One region of the Lysinibacillus sp. A4 genome, then DNA from elsewhere that is predicted to be linked to it. Evidence: riboswitches for the same ligand, from Rfam matches in the RefSeq annotation. Region 1 holds a riboswitch; each other region holds the start of a gene.

Region 1 (6,179 bases):
CTTCCACAATTACACCTTTATCCATAAAGACAACACGATCTGCTACTTCTTTGGCAAATTCCATCTCATGTGTCACAATGAGCATCGTATTGCCCTCGTTTGCTAGCTGACGCATTACCTTTAACACCTCACCCACCATTTCTGGGTCTAATGCAGATGTTGGCTCATCGAATAGCATTACATCAGGATTCATAGATAAGGCCCGAGCGATGGCCACACGCTGCTTTTGTCCACCTGAGAGTTGACGTGGCTTGGCATTCACATATTGATCCATGCCAACGATTTTCAAGTATTTAAGCGCCGTTTCTTCTGCTTCTTTTTTCGAACGTTTTAACACTTTGATTTGGCCCACTGTGCAATTACTTATGACATTGTGGTTGTTAAATAAATTGAACTGCTGGAACACCATGCCTAAATGTGTGCGATATTCTTGAATATTGTGCTTTTCATCTAGGATGTCTTCCCCCTTATAAATAATTTGACCGCCACTTGGCGTTTCTAATAAATTTATGCAACGAAGCAATGTGGATTTACCAGATCCAGAGGAGCCGATTAAACAAACTACCTCTCCTTTTTCCACTTGGAAATTTACATCTTTTAACACTTGGTTACGTCCAAATGATTTACTTAAATGCTCGATTTTAATGACTGCCATTTGTGCGTCCCCCTATACGGCTTCTTTTTGTTCTTTTTGATAGGCATCAGGACCATCTAGACGTTTTTCAACATACAGAAGGATGCGAGATGCGGTAAATGTCATGATGAAATAAAGAACACATGCAACGAAGAATGATTCGAAATAACGGAAGTTGTTACCCGAAATTGATTTTGTTTGGAAGAATAATTCCGTTACTCCAATGACATTTAATACGGCTGTATCTTTAATATTCATGATTAATTGGTTACCTGTCGCTGGTAAAACATTACGCGCTACTTGTGGTAAGACAACATGAAGCATAATTTGGAAGTGGTTCATGCCAATTGCTGATGCTGCCTCGTATTGACCATTATCAATGGATACAATACCGCCACGAACAATTTCTGCCATATAGGCCCCTGTATTGAGGGAAACGACTAAAATACCTGCAGTAATAAAGTGCATATCGATACCGAATGCGATATCTAATCCGTAGTAGACAACCATAGCTTGTACAATCATTGGTGTACCACGGAAAAATTCAACATAGCATGTTAGTATAAAATTAATGAGCTGTAAGCTATAAAATTTCACACCTTTTTTACGAACTGGAATCGTATGCATAATTCCGATGAAAAATCCGATAAATGCACCAATAATTGTACTAATACTTGAAATCAGTAACGTATAATACGCACCTCGTAAAAACATTTGCCAGTTGTTTTCAATAATTGAAAGTATCCATTCAAGACTCATGATGTTCCTCCTAACAATGTCATCTTGCTCGCTTATTTCTTTTGTGTCCTAGCTCTTTCTACCATTCTATGATTTGTCACGCTAGGACATTATCATTATGTAGAGAGGTTCTCATTTTGATAATGATGAAATGATCATGCACGGACTAATTGCTAGTCCGTGCCCTGTCATTATTGTGCTGCGGGTTGTTGAGAAATAGCTTCTTCCATAATCGCTTGACGATCATCTTCTGAAATGCCTTTTAGGATTTCATTGATTTTTTCACGATTTGCGTCATCTTTACGTAAGCCTACAGCAATTGAAGTATTTGATAGGTCTGTATCAAAGCCTTCTTCAAATGCTACATAGGTGAATTTATCGTTGGCAGCAGCAGCGGAAATGCCCTCTGGACGTTCAGCTACATAGCCATCAATTTTACCTGCTTCTAACGCCACACGCATTGCTGGGAAGCTCTCCATTGCTGTTTGCTTTTCTACGCCTTTAATTTGATCGATAACTGTGTAGTTTGATGTATTTAATTGTGATGTAATTTTAGCACCTGAGAAGTCTTGAATCGATTTTGCGCCTTCATATTTGCTACCTTTTTTAATAACCATAACAAAATCAGAAGTATAATAGTTTTCTGTAAAATCAATTGTTTTCTTGCGTTCTTCTGTTGGTGACATACCTGCAATAATTGCATCAATTTTGTTTGATTGTAGCGCTGGAACTAAACCGTCCCACTCCATTTTAACAATGACTAACTCTTTGCCTAGACCTTCAGCGATTTTCTTTGCCATTTGTACATCATAGCCACCTGCGTACTCTGCATTATCCGCAATTTTCACTGCGCCATTTGCATCGTCTTGCTGTGTCCAGTTGAACGGTGGGTAGCCAGCCTCCATTCCAATTCGGAATTCACCGCCGCCTTCTTCTTTGTCAGTTCCAGCATCACTTGAACCGCCCTCTTTTTTGTCACTTGTGCCACATGCAGCTAGCACAATTGCCGTCATGATAGAGATCATTACTAACAACCATTTTCTTTTCATGAAAAACTCCCCTTTTCTGTAAAAAAATAAGACAACTGTACTAAAAAAGACCTAAGTATATTGAACTTAGGTCTTACCTTTTATGACAGTTGCCCAAATCCTCACTATAATTTCCATGTTTCCGAGATAGCACAACCTAGTAAATCTGGAAATCCATTTACTAGGACAGTCCTGCACTTATTCACTGCAGACCCAGTATAAAAGTACGAGCTCCTTTTATACTTCGGCGATATTTCCTTCTTCATTGCGTCTTCGCTTGCTTTTACTCAACAATGAACTAATAAATACCGCGCCTCTACCTCACTGGTAACAATTCGTGAGGTTTGTTTATTTAATTGATATTTAGATACTACTATAAAACTAATATGTTCGTCAAGACGATTTTAACATTTTTCTGACTAATGACAATATTAGGATATTGTGCGTTCTGCTTCCACTTTAAATCATTAAACTTTTATTGATATTTCTGAAAATTACAACAAATATTTATTATAGCGTATGTTCTATATGTGAGAAAAGTTGCGTTTTTTTCTTTCTTTGCTCCTCTAAACGATGTAACATTCGTACTCTTTCAAGCATAGAATCGATCAATACCTTTCGTCATACAAAAAACCCTGCTGAACATTGTTCGCAGGGTTTAATGGCATTATGAATTTAATAATAAATCTTCAGGATTTTCGATTAATTCTTTAACTGTTTTTAAGAATCCTACAGAATCTTTACCATCGATGATACGGTGATCGTATGAAAGTGCTACATACATCATTGGACGGATTTGAACTTCACCATTTACTGCAACTGGACGGTTTACAATTGAGTGCATACCTAAAATACCAGCTTGCGTACCGTTCATAATTGGTGTTGACATTAATGAACCGAATACACCACCATTTGTGATTGTGAATGATCCACCAGCCATATCATTTAAGCCTAATTTTTTATCACGAGCTTTTGTCGCTAAGTTAGCAATATCTTTTTCGATTTCTGCAAAGTTTTTGCTATTTGCATCGCGTACAACTGGTACGACTAAACCTTCTTCAGTTGATACAGCAATACCGATATCAAAGAAGTTATTTAAATGAATTTCATCGCCAGAGATTTGAGCGTTTACGTATGGATATTTTTTCAATGCTGCAACAACAGCTTTAGTGAAGAATGACATGAAACCAAGTTTGATGTCGTTTGCTTTTACAAACTCTTCTTGTTTACGTTTACGAAGTGCCATGATGTTTGTCATGTCAATTTCGTTGAATGTTGTTAACATTGCTGTTGATTGTTTAACTTCTAATAAACGTTTTGCAATTGTTTGGCGACGACGGCTCATTTTTTCAATTGTTACACGGTCAGAATTAGCTGCTGGTGTGAATACTACTGGGCCACCTGAAGTTGCTACGGATGTAGGTGCTGCTGCTGGTGCTACAGCTGGTGCTGTACCATGAGCTGCTACATCTTGTACACGTACACGTCCTTGTGGATCTACTGGAGATACCGCTGCAAGGTCAATACCTTTTTCACGTGCAAGACGACGTGCTGCTGGAGATGCAACTACACGCTCACCAGAAGTTTCTTCTACTACTGGAGCTGCTGCAACTGGTGCAGGTGCTGCTTGTGGCGCTGCTGGTGCAGGTGCTGCCTCAGTTGGTACTGCCGCTGCTGGAGCTGCTGCTGCGCCTTCGCCTGCTTCTACTACTGCGATAACTTGACCAACTAGTACAGTATCGCCTTCTTCAGCTAAAATTTGTGTTAATACACCTGCTTCTTCAGAAATGATCTCAGCGTTTACTTTATCTGTTTCAAGTTCAACGATGAATTCACCTTTTTCAACGCGATCGCCCACTTTTTTTACCCACTGTGCGATACTACCTTCTGTAATCGATTCTGCTAATTCAGGGACTTTAATTTCAGCCACTTTCATTTCCTCCTTTGATTAACGTGCATGACGCACATAGAAGGGCTACTGCTTAAGGGCAAGTAGCCCGGTTTCAAAAATTGATATATATTATTTAACCTTTACTGGCTCAGCAACCGCTTCTTCAATAAGAGCTGCTTGTGCTGCTTTATGAGAATCTGCATCCCCTTCAGAAGTTGAGCTCATTGCAGGACGGCCTACATAGCGAAGTTTTTTACCTTCTGAAAGTTCATATAATGTTTCTAATGCATAATTCCATGAGCCTTGGTTTTTAGGTTCTTCTTGTACCCAAACTATCTCTTTTGCATTAGGATACTTAGCAATGATACCAGCTACTTGCTCTTTTGGGAATGGGTAAAGTTGTTCTACACGAATAATGTGTAGGTGATCGAAGCCTTCGCCATCTTTCACGCGCTCTGCTAAGTCGATCATCACTTTACCTGTACCTAAAACGATACGCTCTACAGCTTCTGGTTTAGCCCCTAAGCCTGGTTGTTCAATCACTTCTTGGAATGAACCATTTGCTAATTGCTCAGCATTCGCCGCTGCTAGTGGGTGACGTAATAATGATTTTGGTGATACGACTACAAGTGGACGTACCCCTTCTGTACCTAATAATGCTGCTTGACGGCGTAATAAGTGGTAGTAGTTTCCTGCATTTGAACAGTTCGCTACAAACCAGTTATTTTCAGCTGACATTTGTAAATAGCGTTCCATACGGCTTGAAGAGTGCTCTGGACCTTGACCTTCATAACCATGAGGTAAAAGGATTACTAGACCAGATTTTTGGCCCCATTTTGAGCGTGCCCCTGAAATAAAGTTATCAAACATCACTTGTGCCATATTGGCAAAGTCACCGAATTGTGCTTCCCATACTGTTAGTACATGGCTATTTTCTAGGTTGTAACCATACTCAAAGCCTACCACCCCAGCTTCAGTCAGCGGGGAATTGTGTACTGTAAAGGATGCGTTCGCACCAGAAATATGGTGTAGTGGTGTGAAGACATTGCCGTTGTTTTTATCATGCAGTACTAAGTGACGTTGAGAGAATGTACCACGTTGTGCATCTTGACCTGTAAAGCGTACTGGTGTGCCATCTTGAATAATCGTTGCATATGCTAATGTTTCAGCATGACCCCAGTCAACTTTTGCAGACGCATACGCATCACGGCGTTTTTCTAAGATTTTACCAAGCTTTTTCTGTGGTTCGAAGTTTTCTTCAAACACTAAAAGCTCTTCATTGATTTTTTCTAAACGTTCCGCACCTACTGCTGTATCAATTTGTGGGAACTCTACTTTTAATTCTTCTGGCATTTCTAAATGATGATGGTCATCTTTTTCAGCCATTTCTTTGACGTGGTCATAGGCTGCTTGCATTTCTGCATAGATAGCTGTATCTAGTGCTGCTACATCATCAGCAGTTACAAGACCTTCTGCCACTAATTGTGCACCATATAATGCACGAACTGTTTCATGTTTAGACACTAATTTGTATGTTTCTGGGTTTGTCACTGTTGGGTCATCTGTTTCATTATGACCATGGCGACGGTAACCTACTAAGTCCACAATAATGTCTTTGCCAAATGTTTGACGGTAGTTTGCCGCAAAACGTCCGACTTGCACTACTGCCTCTGGGCTATCTGCATTGACATGGATTACTGGTACTTCATAGCCTTTTGCAGGGTCAGAAGAATACACAGAAGAACGAGAATCATAATGTTCTGTTGTGAATCCAATCATATTGTTTGCGATAATATGGATTGTTCCACCTGTTGTAAAGCCTTCTGTTTTAGCGAAGTTTAACACTTCTGTTACAATCCCTTGACCTGGGAATGCAGCATCACCGTGT
Region 2 (6,179 bases), on a different contig from region 1:
ATTTAGGAGGTAAGAAAGTGGAAAAAAACAAGCAACAATTAACAAGAACAATGACCTCGCGTCATATCACGATGATGGCGTTAGGTGGTGCCATTGGCGCGGGATTATTTAAAGGAAGTAGTGCAGCCATTGATATGGCAGGACCATCTGTGCTGATTGCGTATTTAATCGGCGGCATTATTTTATTATTTGTTATGCAAGGCTTAGCAGAAATGGCCGTGCGTAATAAAGAAGCGAGAACCTTTAGAGATTTAGTGCAATCCGTGTTAGGTAAATACCCTGCGTATTTCCTAGATTGGATCTACTGGAAAATGTGGGTTTTAAATATTGCAGCAGAGTCTGTCGTGGCTGCTATCTTTATTCAATATTGGTTACCAGAATATCCAATTTGGATACTGGCACTATCTGTTTCTGTGTTAGTAACAGCGATTAATTTATTATCCGTAAAAATCTTTGCAGAAACAGAATATTGGCTAGCATTAATCAAAATTACTGTTATTATTGTCTTTATCATTGCAGGACTTATTTTATTGCTTGTGACGTTTGGAAATCATAGTGCTGTTGGTTTTGCTAACTTAACGGAGCATGGTGGGTTCTTCCCTAATGGCTCGACTGGCTTAATTGCTGCCATGCTTGTAGTTATCTACTCCTATGGTGGGACAGAAATCATCGGGATTACATTAGCTGAAACGAAAAATCCGGAAAAAGTAGTACCAAAAGCTGTTCGCAGTACATTAGTACGTATTGTTACTTTTTATTTACTGCCATTCTTTATTATCGTAAGCTTGATTCCTTGGAATGAAGTAAATGGGGTTCCTGAAAGCCCGTTTGTCATGGTTTTTAAAATGGTTGGTATTCCAGGGGCAGACCATATTATGAACGCTGTTGTTTTACTTGCCATTATTTCATCAATGAATTCAGGACTGTATGGTTCATCACGCGTACTCTATACACAGGCTGTAGATGGACGTGTGCCTAAAATCTTTGCTTATTTATCGAAACGAAAAGTACCAGTATATGCTATTTTAATGTGTACTTTAGCGATGTATTTAGGGGTTATTTTATCTTTATATGCGGGAAGCAAAACATTTGATTTTCTAATGGGATCACTTGGTTATACTGTGTTATTTATTTGGTTAATTATTGCGATTGCCCATTTAAAATCACGTAAAAAACAAGCAGAGCACACAAGTGCCTATGAAGTAAAATGGTTCCCTTATACGACTTGGATAGCTATATTGGCGTTAAGTGCGATTCTCATCGGAATTATTTTCACCACATCTATTATTGTGACAGGCATTACGTTAGCTATTTACCTTTTTATTAAGTTAACCTATGTATTGAAGGGTCGTTATCAAGTCAATTAATGACTGTGTATTGATTTTTCGACACAGATTTGCATAAAAAATACATTGTAGGCAGATTGTTCGCTCAAGTGAATTTATCCATGCTATACTACAAGCATAGTAAGTTTAAGGAGGATTTCAAATGGCAATTGTACATGCAACAGATGCTACGTTCCAGGACGATATTAAAGAAGGGTTAGTACTAGTAGACTTTTGGGCTGCTTGGTGCGGACCATGTAAAATGATTGGGCCAGTTCTTGAAGAAATGGACGCAGCAGGTAGTGCGGCTAAAATTGTAAAAGTTGACGTTGACAATAACCAAGGTACTGCAGCTCAGTATCAAATTATGTCAATCCCATCTTTACTATTATTTAAAGATGGAGAATTAGTTGACAAAACAGTAGGCTTCCAACCAAAAGAAGCTTTAGAAGCATTTATCGCAAAACATGCGTAATGAATGAAGTTCACAAAGCCGAGCCATCAATGGATGTGTTCGGCTTTTTTTCGTTATATAATAAAGAAAATAACTAACATGATTCTAATGAGGGGAATTTTTACTTAGGGGGGCAGGTAGGTAATGAACGATTTAATAAAGCGAAAACTGGATATTTTACCAGATCAACCTGGCTGCTATTTGATGAAGGATCGACAAGGGACTATCATTTATGTCGGTAAAGCAAAAGTTCTAAAAAACCGTGTACGCTCTTATTTTACGGGAACACATGAAGGGAAAACGCAAAGGCTTGTAGGTGAAATAGAAGATTTTGAGTATATTGTAACGTCATCAAATATTGAAGCACTTATTTTAGAGCTGAATCTCATCAAATTACATGATCCAAAATATAATGTCATGTTAACGGATGATAAGACCTATCCATATTTAAAAATTACGAATGAAAAACATCCTCGTCTGATTACGACACGGAAGGTAAAAAAGGATAAGGCAAAATATTTTGGTCCTTATCCGAATGCCTATGCAGCAAGTGAAACGAAAAAGCTATTGGATCGATTGTATCCGCTGCGCAAATGTGTACAATTACCTTCCAAGGTTTGCTTGTACTATCACATGGGTCAATGCTTAGCACCTTGTGTGAAGGAAATTGATGGTCAGGTTTATCAAGAAATGATTGAGGATATGACGAAGTTTCTAAATGGTGGTGTGGAGGCAGTCAAAAAAGAGCTTGAAGTTAAAATGCTAGCAGCTGCAGAAAACCTAGAATTTGAGCGAGCGAAGGAATTCCGAGACCAAATTGCCCATATTGATACGGTTATGCAGAAACAAAAAATAGTTTCAAGTGATACAACAAATCGAGATGTATTTGGCTATGCTGTTGAAAAAGGATGGATGTGTGTTCAGGTTTTCTTTGTGCGCCAAGGAAAGCTGATTGAGCGAGATGTCTCAATTTTCCCGATCTATCAAGATGCAGAGGAAGAATTTTTAACATTTGTTGGGCGCTTTTATGAAAAGCCAGAGCATATTAAGCCAAAAGAAATTTTTATTCCACAAGCCATTGATGCAGCTATCTTAACAGAATTATTAGAAATTAAAGTGCTCACACCGAAAAGAGGTCAAAAGAAGGAATTGGTTGAATTAGCTACCAAAAATGCTGAGATTGCTGTGGCAGCTAAATTCCAGCTAATAGAGCGCCAGGAAGAACGTACGATTGGTGCTTGTGAGGCACTTGGCGAAGCAATGGGTATTAGTACTCCTTTACGAATTGAAGCTTTTGATAATAGTCATATGCATGGAACGGATGCAGTGTCTGCTATGGTTGTTTTCATTGATGGGAAGCCTGCGAAAAAGGAGTACCGAAAATATAAAACGCGTACAGCAGCCAAGCATGATGATTACGGTGCAATGCAGGAGGTTATACGTCGTCGCTATATCCGTGTTTTAAAGGAAGGACTACCATTACCAGATTTAGTCTTAATTGATGGTGGTAAGGGACAAATGGAAGTAGCCCGTGAAGTACTAGAAGATGAGCTTGGTCTTGTTATACCGATTGCTGGTTTAGCCAAGGATGATAAGCATAATACATCTCAGCTCTTGTTCGGTGATCCACCAGAAGTGATTAGCTTAAAACGTACAAGTGATGGCTTTTATTTATTACAACGAATTCAAGACGAAGTCCATCGCTTTGCTATTACCTTCTTGCGTCAACAGCATGAGAAGCATACCATTCAATCTGTATTAGATCATATTGAAGGGGTAGGACCAAAACGAAAGCAACAGCTTCTTAAACATTTCGGTTCAGTCAAAAAAATTCGAGAGGCGAGCGAGCTAGCATTACAGGAGGCTGGGATGTCCGCTAATTTAGCAAGCCAAATTTTTAGCTATTTTCAGCAACAATCATTGTCAAAGGAATAGGCATGTGCTATGGTTATAAATAACATTGTTTTCAATGTTATGGAGAGCCAACTGCGTGACTAGTTTGTTTACGCTAAGGCTTAATGAATTGAATACATTCACTTTAAAGTGATGATAGAGGTGCAAGATTCAAGAGTAACACAATGGAGGATGGACAAGTCCAGAGATATTGTGTGAAAGGGGAGCTTGCCGAAGTACAGTATTGTTGTTCCATTGCTGTACTGGTTTTGCATTTAAGAAATGTAAGACTGTCGATTCTAAACGTTTCGGAGAGCTATCACACATGCGCAAGTTACGATTATTGTACATGTTATAGGCAGCTTTCACGTTATGTGGAGGCTGCCTTTTAGTTTTCTAGAAACGGTTTTACCCCCCATAATTTGGTGAAATACATGAACTGGAAGGGAGAACGAAAGAAATGGCTAAAGTCGTGATGAAGTTTGGAGGAGCTGCATTAGCTTCTACTGAACAAATCCAAGAGGCTGCTAGGAAAGCGATTGCTGAAAAGGACAAAGGATTGGATGTAGTAGTGGTCGTTGCAGCAATGGGACACACTGCGAAAGAGATGAAAATGATGGTACACCAACTAACTGACGATGTGTCGAAAAGAGAATTAGATGCAGTTTTGTCAACTGGCTCTCAATTATCTAGTGCTTTATTTGCCATTGCCTTGCAGGAAGCAGGCTATGAGGCTGTGTCTCTAACTGGATGGCAAGCTGGTATACATACGGATGGTATGTATCGACATGCTCGTATCGACTATATAGATATTAGTCGTATGGAAGAACATTTTGCACAGGGACAAATTGTGGTTATTGCTGGAGAACAAGGGATTGACGAAGTGCACAATATCACCACGCTTGGAAAAGGTGGAGCTGAAACAGCTGCTGTTGCACTTGCCATAGCGTTGGAAGCGGAGAGAGTAGATATGTATACAAATGTGGATGGTGTTTATACAGCAGATCCACGATATGTTCCCAATGCCCAAAAGCTTCAAGAAATTTCATATGATGAAATGTTGGAATTATCGAATTTAGGGTCTCATATCATACATCCTCGTGCGGTGGAGTTAGCGAAGAAATTTCAAATGCCTGTTATTATACGTTCAAGTTTAATAGAATCAGTAGGCACTTTATTGAAGGAGGAAGTGGAAATGGAAAAAAATTTAGTCGTTCGTGGTGTTGCATTTGAATCAGATATTATTCGTTTAACAGTAGGGTATGATGCTTTTTCCAATGCTTCATTAGCAGATATATTTACGGTTCTTGCAGAGAACCGTATTAATGTAGATATTATTGTCCAAGCCATTATTGATGGGTTGAAGCCAACTGTATCGTTTTCCATTTTAAAAGAGGAATTTGCGGAAGCATTACGTGTTTTAGAGGATAGTAAATTATCACTTGGATTTAGTTTTGCTGACTTCGAAATTGGACTAGCAAAAGTTTCTATTATTGGTTCAGGCATGGCTTCCAATCCAGGCGTTGCTGCTCGTATGTTTGATCGGTTACGTCGTGAAAATATCCCTGTAAAAATGGTTAGTACTTCTGAAATAAAAGTGTCCGTTGTTGTACCACAGGATGATATGATCCAAGCAGCTAATGCTCTCCATGATGAGTTTAATTTAGAGCAAGCACTTTACATATAATAATAGAAGAAACAGCATTTTATGTAATTGACCGAAATAAAAGGAAGAAAAAAGAAGGATTGTCATCCCATTCTTTAATGGGAAACAATCCTTTTTAATTATTCTGAGGGAATGGTATTCATAATACGTTCTTTAACGTCCCATTTGACTGTAAACATGACGTATTGTTGCTTTTCCCGTTTTTCATTATAGCATTCTGTTAGGTAGCCTTTAGCTAGTTGAATTTGCTCTGCTATAAATCCAGCTTCAAGTTTAAAGCTGCGCTGCTTTATTTGCAGAATTTCAGGGTCATTTGTCAACTGGAAAATACGTCCATCTTTTGATTCCTTTATGAGTTCTAATGTACCCCAGCAGGCATCTGCGAAAAATGCGATAAGTTCATCTTGACTTTTACATGGGAACTTGCGAGCAAGCTCTTTACCTGCCCAATAAAGGACGTCATCTTCATGTTTACCAAGTATAGAAGATAGAATATGATCACGAATGATCTCATAGCCAAATGATGAGATTGTAGGAGATGGAGTGTTTAACATTGTTATCCTTCTTTCTTAGAATTTTCTTAAAATTTAACGGTAATAAAGTAATGATAGATTTTTCGAGAAAAAACGACGCATCATGTACTAGATTAGTTCTTTAATAAGCTCTATGAAAAACTCCGAGTTGCCTTGACGCTCGTAGCTCTTGAGAGTACAATAAACATGTCATAATATTGTACCATGATGAAATACACAGTCAATGAAGTATCATTTACAAAATGATGACTTCTTTTGTTGTGCTATTTTAAGTACTAAGGGGGGTAACAGTCTTGTCGAAAGATCGA
Region 3 (6,179 bases), on a different contig from region 1:
GCTTACTATGTTAAATCAGCAAATTCCCAATATCCCATGGAGACAATTGACGACACCTTATGGTAGAGGTACAGCCATTCCTAAGCTGATAGAACAGGAGCAATACACACAACTAGCTGAATTAATTGAACATCAAGGTACACTGTGGCAGGTGACACCATGGGTTTTGCTTGTCCTGCTAAAAAAGCTTACTAGTAAAAAATTAGAGGTTGTCTCATTACAAGAGGTACAGTTATATTTAGCTGTGGCACATGCTATTACCAAGGATTATCTCGAGCCAGTCAATACTGTTAAAAATATGCAGGAGCTATTAGACGTCAACTATTTGTGGATAGAAAATGAGGATAATGATGAACAGGAGTGGGAGAAAGAAACGCCAAAGGGCTATGAGGAGCAAGCTTTTGTAGGCTATTACTATTATAGTTATAGGCTTTTACAAGAGGCTGTTCCTATTTTTTCTACTATAACAGCTCGTAATAATGAAGCATCAGAATGCCTTGCTGAATTGCTAACATTACTCCAGCAACCCGACAATTAAGTAATGTGTAAACACTATATAGAAATAGAGCAGATGGAGGAATCTAATCCACCTGCTTTATTTAATTTTAATGCACATATTCATCCTTAGAGGCTCTCATTGAGCAAAAGAAGAGTAACATTGCTACAACGACAAAGAGCCATCCCGCAATATTCCAGCCGCCAAATAAATCATGCAAGTAGCCAAAAAGAATAGGACCAATTGCGGCAAATAAATAACCCAAAGATTGTGCAAAGCCTGATAAATCTGCTGCTTCAAATGCAGTACGAGTACGGAGAGTGAAGAACATCATTGCTAGGGCAAATGAAGAACCACCTGCTAACCCTAGAAGAACCATCCACAGTACCCCAAGACTTGTCCATTCCATGACAACCCCAACAAAGCCTACTAAATAGAAGGATGTAAACATCAATACAAGTGGGCGTTGAGAAGTCATTTTACCGGCAATAATAGGCACTGCTAAGGCCATTGGTACTTGTGAGAATTGCATGATTGAAAACATCCAGCCAGCTTTATCAGGGGCTAAACCTTGAGCAATATAGATCTCAGGTATCCAAGCTGCTGTTGTGTAGAATAATAAAGATTGTAAACCCATTGCCCCTGTGACAGCCCAAGTAACAGGTGATTTCCATAAAGGTGTACTGGTCTTTTTAGATGTAGTAACTGGTTCCGGTTTATTTGACTTTAGTTGAGGTATCCAAATTAAGATTGTAATGAGAACGAGTATGAGTGCAATGGAAAGTGCACCTTGCCAGCCTAACCATGAATTAGCTATCGGATAGCTAATACCAGCACCAAGGCCTGCAGTAAAATTCATGGACATGGTGAAAAAGGCCATTAATAAACCCACATGATAGGGAAATTTCAATTTCAATAATCCTGGAATTAGTACATTTCCAAAAGAAATGGCTACGCCAATTAACACAGTACCCAATAGAAGTAATTCTGTAGTACCAAGTGAACGTAGGACAATTCCTAAGGCCAAGAGAAAAGTTGATAAAAATAATGTTAGCTCAAGCCCTAGTTTGCGTGCTACAACTGGTGCAAATGGAGATATAACAGCAAAAGCCAGCAATGGTATCGTTGTTAGAAAGCCTGCCAATACATTAGATATTCCAAGATCTTCACGGATAAAGGATATAATTGGGCCAACAACAGTTAGTGGCATTCGTAATGTAGAGGCTATAAAGATAACTCCAAAGACTAAAAGTAAGGTTGTTCCTTTCCAGCTAATTTTTTTACTTGGAAAACTAGTGGAATGATCATTTGTAGTCAAAATAAAATCCCCCCTAATAATAATCATTCTAATTGAACTACTATAACACTTTATCACACTATTAAAAATAGTAGAAGATTCATAAAATACAGAACATTTATGGTTGTATTGAAATGTCTATGGTCTTATGTTAGTATAATAAACATCATAAATTTAATAATTATATGCCTCATGTTTGTATTGAGGTAGAGGTCGCGATATTTATAAGTATGCTAATTGAAATGACAAGCATTGATGAAATTAGTTGAAAGGAAATATTGCCGAAGTGTGAGGGGACTTGAAAACCTCATGCTGGGGCTGTCTCCGAAAGGAACAGAACTGTCACGTTTGCACAACGTGTTGAGCTATCATGTAGGAAAAACTGAGGATTAATGTAGCCATCACAGTGTATATGTGATGGCATTTTTTTGCCTCATAAATAGGAAGGAAGCTATATCGTGAGTGAAATAAAAGTAAATCAGCTCGGACATAAAGCACCGAAGCTGAAAAAAGAATTAAAAAGCCGTCATATTACAATGATTTCTTTAGGCGGTACAATTGGTACGGGGCTATTTTTAGCCAGTGGAGGAGCAATTGCTCAGGCAGGACCTGGAGGAGCATTGCTTGCCTATGCTTTAATTGGTATTATGGTGTATTTTTTAATGACAAGTTTAGGGGAAATGGCTGCCTATATGCCATCATCAGGTTCATTTAGTACGTATGCAACGAAATTTGTAGATCCTGCTTTGGGCTTTGCATTAGGCTGGAACTATTGGTATAACTGGGCAATCACCATTGCTGCCGAAATTGCTGCTGTGTCATTAATTATGAAATATTGGTTCCCAGATAGTTCATCAGCACTTTGGACAGTATTATTTATTGCTGTTGTACTGACGTTTAATTTACTATCCGTAAAAAGTTATGGTGAAAGTGAATATTGGTTTGCCATGATTAAAGTAGCAACGGTTATTGTTTTTATTATCATTAGCTTACTAATGATTTTTGGTATTTTAGGTGGGCAGGCTCCTGTAGGTTTCACTAATTTCTTTGTTAGTGATGGGCCATTCCATGGTGGCTTCCTTGCTACATTTGGTATTTTCCTAGCTGCAGGATTTTCATTCCAAGGGACAGAATTACTAGGAATTACAGCTGGTGAAACAGATGATCCTGGTAAAAATATTCCGAAGGCTGTTAAATCTGTATTTTGGCGTATTCTTTTGTTTTATATTTTAGCGATTGGTGCAATTGGGATGTTAATTCCATTTACAGACGAACGTTTATTATCAGAAGATATCGCAGTATCACCGTTTACACTAGTGTTTGACCGCCTAGGTATCGCCTTTGCTGCTTCATTAATGAATGCCATTATTTTAACGGCTATGCTTTCAGCAGGAAATTCAGGACTATATGCATCTTCTCGTATGTTATGGCAATTAGCTATGGATGGACATGCACCTAAATTTTTTGCAAAGCTAAGTCGTAGAGGTATTCCGATTTATGCACTTATGGCAACATTAGCTGTAGGCTGTTTAGCATTTTTGGCATCCTTCTTTGGCGATGGAGTGGTTTATATCTGGTTATTAAATGCTTCTGGAATGTCTGGGTTTATTGCATGGCTAGGTATTGCGTTTAGTCATTATCGTTTCCGCCGAGCGTTTGATGCACAGGGCTTAGATCCAAAGTTATTACCTTATAAAGCCAAATTATTTCCGTTTGGACCATTATTTGCTTTTACAGTTTGTATGATTGTAGTCATTGGACAAAATTACACAGCCTTTACAGGCGATAAGATTGATTGGTACGGTATCCTTGTTTCGTATATTGGGATTCCATTATTTTTAGCATTATGGTTTGGCTATAAAATAAAGCACAAAACAAAAATGCTTCCACTTAAAGATTGTGATTTAAAAGTTGAAGATTAGATAATAGAGCTGTTCTATAAACCAAAGAGTGATGGTTTATGGAGCAGCTCTTTTTTCAACACTCATAAACAAATCACTAATCAAACATCATAAATATGGTAATGTAATATACATATGGAAATTGGGTTTTGATAGGAGAGGTGCATCATAGTGCAAAAGCATATTTTACTTGTAGAAGACGATGAAGCCATTCGTGAAATGGTTTCTAATTACTTAACGATGGAAGGTTTCCATGTCACAACAGTGACTAATGGCGAAGAGGCATTACAAAATTGTTTGCAAAAAACCTTTGACTTAGTCATCTTAGATATTATGATTCCTAAATTAAATGGATTGGAAGTATTAAAGATTATTAGAGAGCAGGCAGCACTTCCTATCATTATTATGTCTGCAAAAGACAGTGATGTTGATAAAGCATTGGGCTTAGGATTAGGGGCAGATGATTATATTGCTAAACCCTTTTCTATGCTGGAATTTTCAGCACGTGTAAAGGCTGTTATCAGAAGAGCTACGAAATACTCTAGTCAAGCTGAACAAAAGCAAGAAGTCCTAGAAATTGATAATTTAAAGATAGATATCGTTAATTTTTCAATAACAAAGAGCGGACAAGAGATAAAGCTGACATCAAAGGAATTTTCCATTTTAAAATTGTTTGTGACAAATCGCCACAGAGTTTTTACCAAAGAGCAAATTTATCAGACGATATGGAAAGATGCCTATTACGGAGATGAAAATATTATAAATGTACATATCAGAAGACTACGTGAAAAAATAGAAGATGATCCGTCACATCCTCAATATATTAAAACCCTATGGGGAATCGGCTATAAATTTGAAGGGTAAAACTATATGATATTTCTATTATTATTAATCATTGTATTGCTAATCGGCATTCTTATTTTTCAATGGAAAATCAAGAAGGAGCAAGAACGTGCTATCCAATATATTCATCGAAAACTACACGTAATTGTGAATGAACAGACGTATGAAAAGATTCTAGTAACAACTACAAATTCAGAAATTCAACAGTTACTTATTACACTGAATACTTTGCTAGATCAACATCAAAAAATTCAGGCTACGCATCGTAAAATGGAAAATTCCATGAAAAAGATGTTGGCCAATATTTCACATGATCTTAAAACGCCTTTAACCGTTGTACTTGGCTATATTGAAATGCTTCAACTTCAAAATGGGATTAGTGACGAGGAACAGCAACGTTTACTTAAGGGTGTACATGCTAAAACATTAGAAGTATTAAAAATTATTCATACATTTTTTGACTTGGCAAAATTAGAGGCTGGGGACACAGATTATCCAATCACTAAAATCAATGTCAGTGAAATATGCCGAAAAAATGTTTTGTCTTTTTACGATTTGGTTACTTCACTGGGATTAGATATTAAAATTGATATCCCAGAAAGCTCCATATATGCACTTGGTAATGAAGAAGCATTAAATAGAGTGTTAAACAATCTACTGTCTAATGCTATTGCATATGGAGCAGATGGCAATGTAATTGGAATTACCATAAGAAATGACGAAGTCAATATTGATATTGATGTGTGGGATTGTGGCAGGGGCATTGATGAATATCATATCGATCGCGTTTTTGAAAGAATGTATACGCTTGAGGATTCTCGAAATAAATCTTTCCAAGGTAGCGGTTTGGGACTAACGATTACAAAGAGACTAGTAGAAATAATGAATGGCTCCATCCGTTTATCGAGTATTCCCTATGAAAGAACTATTTTTACGATTTCGTTAAAGCGAATGATGTATTAAATCGATTATGCTTGTAGAGCTTTAATGCTTTGCAGGCTTTTTTACTTAAGAAATATGTAAGAATGCAGTAATAAAATAGAGAGTTTCATTTTTTATAATGAAGCTAGTCACAATTGAGGGAGAGAATTACATGACATACATTGTAAAAACAAATCAGCTTACGAAAGTGTACGATGGAAAGGAAGTTGTTTCTGCTGTCAATATGAACGTTAAGAAGGGAGAAATTTATGGATTTTTAGGTCCAAATGGTGCGGGTAAAACGACTGTTATGAAGATGCTAACTAATCTTACGAAGCCTACAAGTGGGGATGTAGAAATTTTGGGGACGAAATTGACGGATAAATCCTATGAAATACTAAAAAGAATGGGGACAATTATTGAATATCCTATTTTTTATGAAAAATTAACGGCTAGTGAGACCCTGGAATTACATTGTGAATACATGGGTTATTATGATAAGAAAGAAATTGCACATGTTCTTAATTTAGTAAAGTTATCGAATACAGAGAATAAGCAGGTTAAAGATTTTTCTCTGGGAATGAAGCAGAGATTAGGTATCGCAAGGGCCATTATTACAAAGCCAGAGTTACTTATATTAGACGAACCAATTAATGGATTAGACCCAGTAGGGATAAAGGAGTTAAGAGAGCTTTTCAAGATGCTTTGTAAAGAGTACGGT

What was found. Region 1 has a riboswitch for lysine ahead of NY607_RS18860 (transporter substrate-binding domain-containing protein). Riboswitches for the same ligand answer to the same signal wherever they lie in the genome.
Region 2: linked by a shared signal. The riboswitch ahead of NY607_RS07355 (aspartate kinase) and the one ahead of NY607_RS18860 (transporter substrate-binding domain-containing protein) in region 1 are both predicted to bind lysine.
Region 3: linked by a shared signal. The riboswitch ahead of NY607_RS23335 (amino acid permease) and the one ahead of NY607_RS18860 (transporter substrate-binding domain-containing protein) in region 1 are both predicted to bind lysine.

What each region holds. Positions count from the first base shown of each region.
Region 1 covers NZ_JANWTB010000010.1:114,464-120,642, forward strand. Annotated here, with positions in the region: gene NY607_RS18850 (amino acid ABC transporter ATP-binding protein) at 1-655, opposite strand, end outside; gene NY607_RS18855 (amino acid ABC transporter permease) at 668-1,393, opposite strand; gene NY607_RS18860 (transporter substrate-binding domain-containing protein) at 1,564-2,421, opposite strand; lysine riboswitch at 2,541-2,727, opposite strand; gene odhB (2-oxoglutarate dehydrogenase complex dihydrolipoyllysine-residue succinyltransferase) at 3,068-4,330, opposite strand; gene NY607_RS18870 (2-oxoglutarate dehydrogenase E1 component) at 4,421-6,179, opposite strand, start outside.
Region 2 covers NZ_JANWTB010000003.1:383,399-389,577, reverse strand. Annotated here, with positions in the region: gene NY607_RS07370 (amino acid permease) at 18-1,367, shown strand; gene trxA (thioredoxin) at 1,489-1,800, shown strand; gene uvrC (excinuclease ABC subunit UvrC) at 1,924-3,714, shown strand; lysine riboswitch at 3,822-3,999, shown strand; gene NY607_RS07355 (aspartate kinase) at 4,133-5,359, shown strand; gene NY607_RS07350 (YslB family protein) at 5,458-5,892, opposite strand; gene NY607_RS07345 (succinate dehydrogenase cytochrome b558 subunit) at 6,165-6,179, shown strand, end outside.
Region 3 covers NZ_JANWTB010000019.1:3,463-9,641, forward strand. Annotated here, with positions in the region: gene NY607_RS23325 (hypothetical protein) at 8-538, shown strand; gene NY607_RS23330 (CynX/NimT family MFS transporter) at 606-1,814, opposite strand; lysine riboswitch at 1,993-2,169, shown strand; gene NY607_RS23335 (amino acid permease) at 2,252-3,715, shown strand; gene NY607_RS23340 (response regulator transcription factor) at 3,866-4,558, shown strand; gene NY607_RS23345 (sensor histidine kinase) at 4,565-5,500, shown strand; gene NY607_RS23350 (ABC transporter ATP-binding protein) at 5,631-6,179, shown strand, end outside.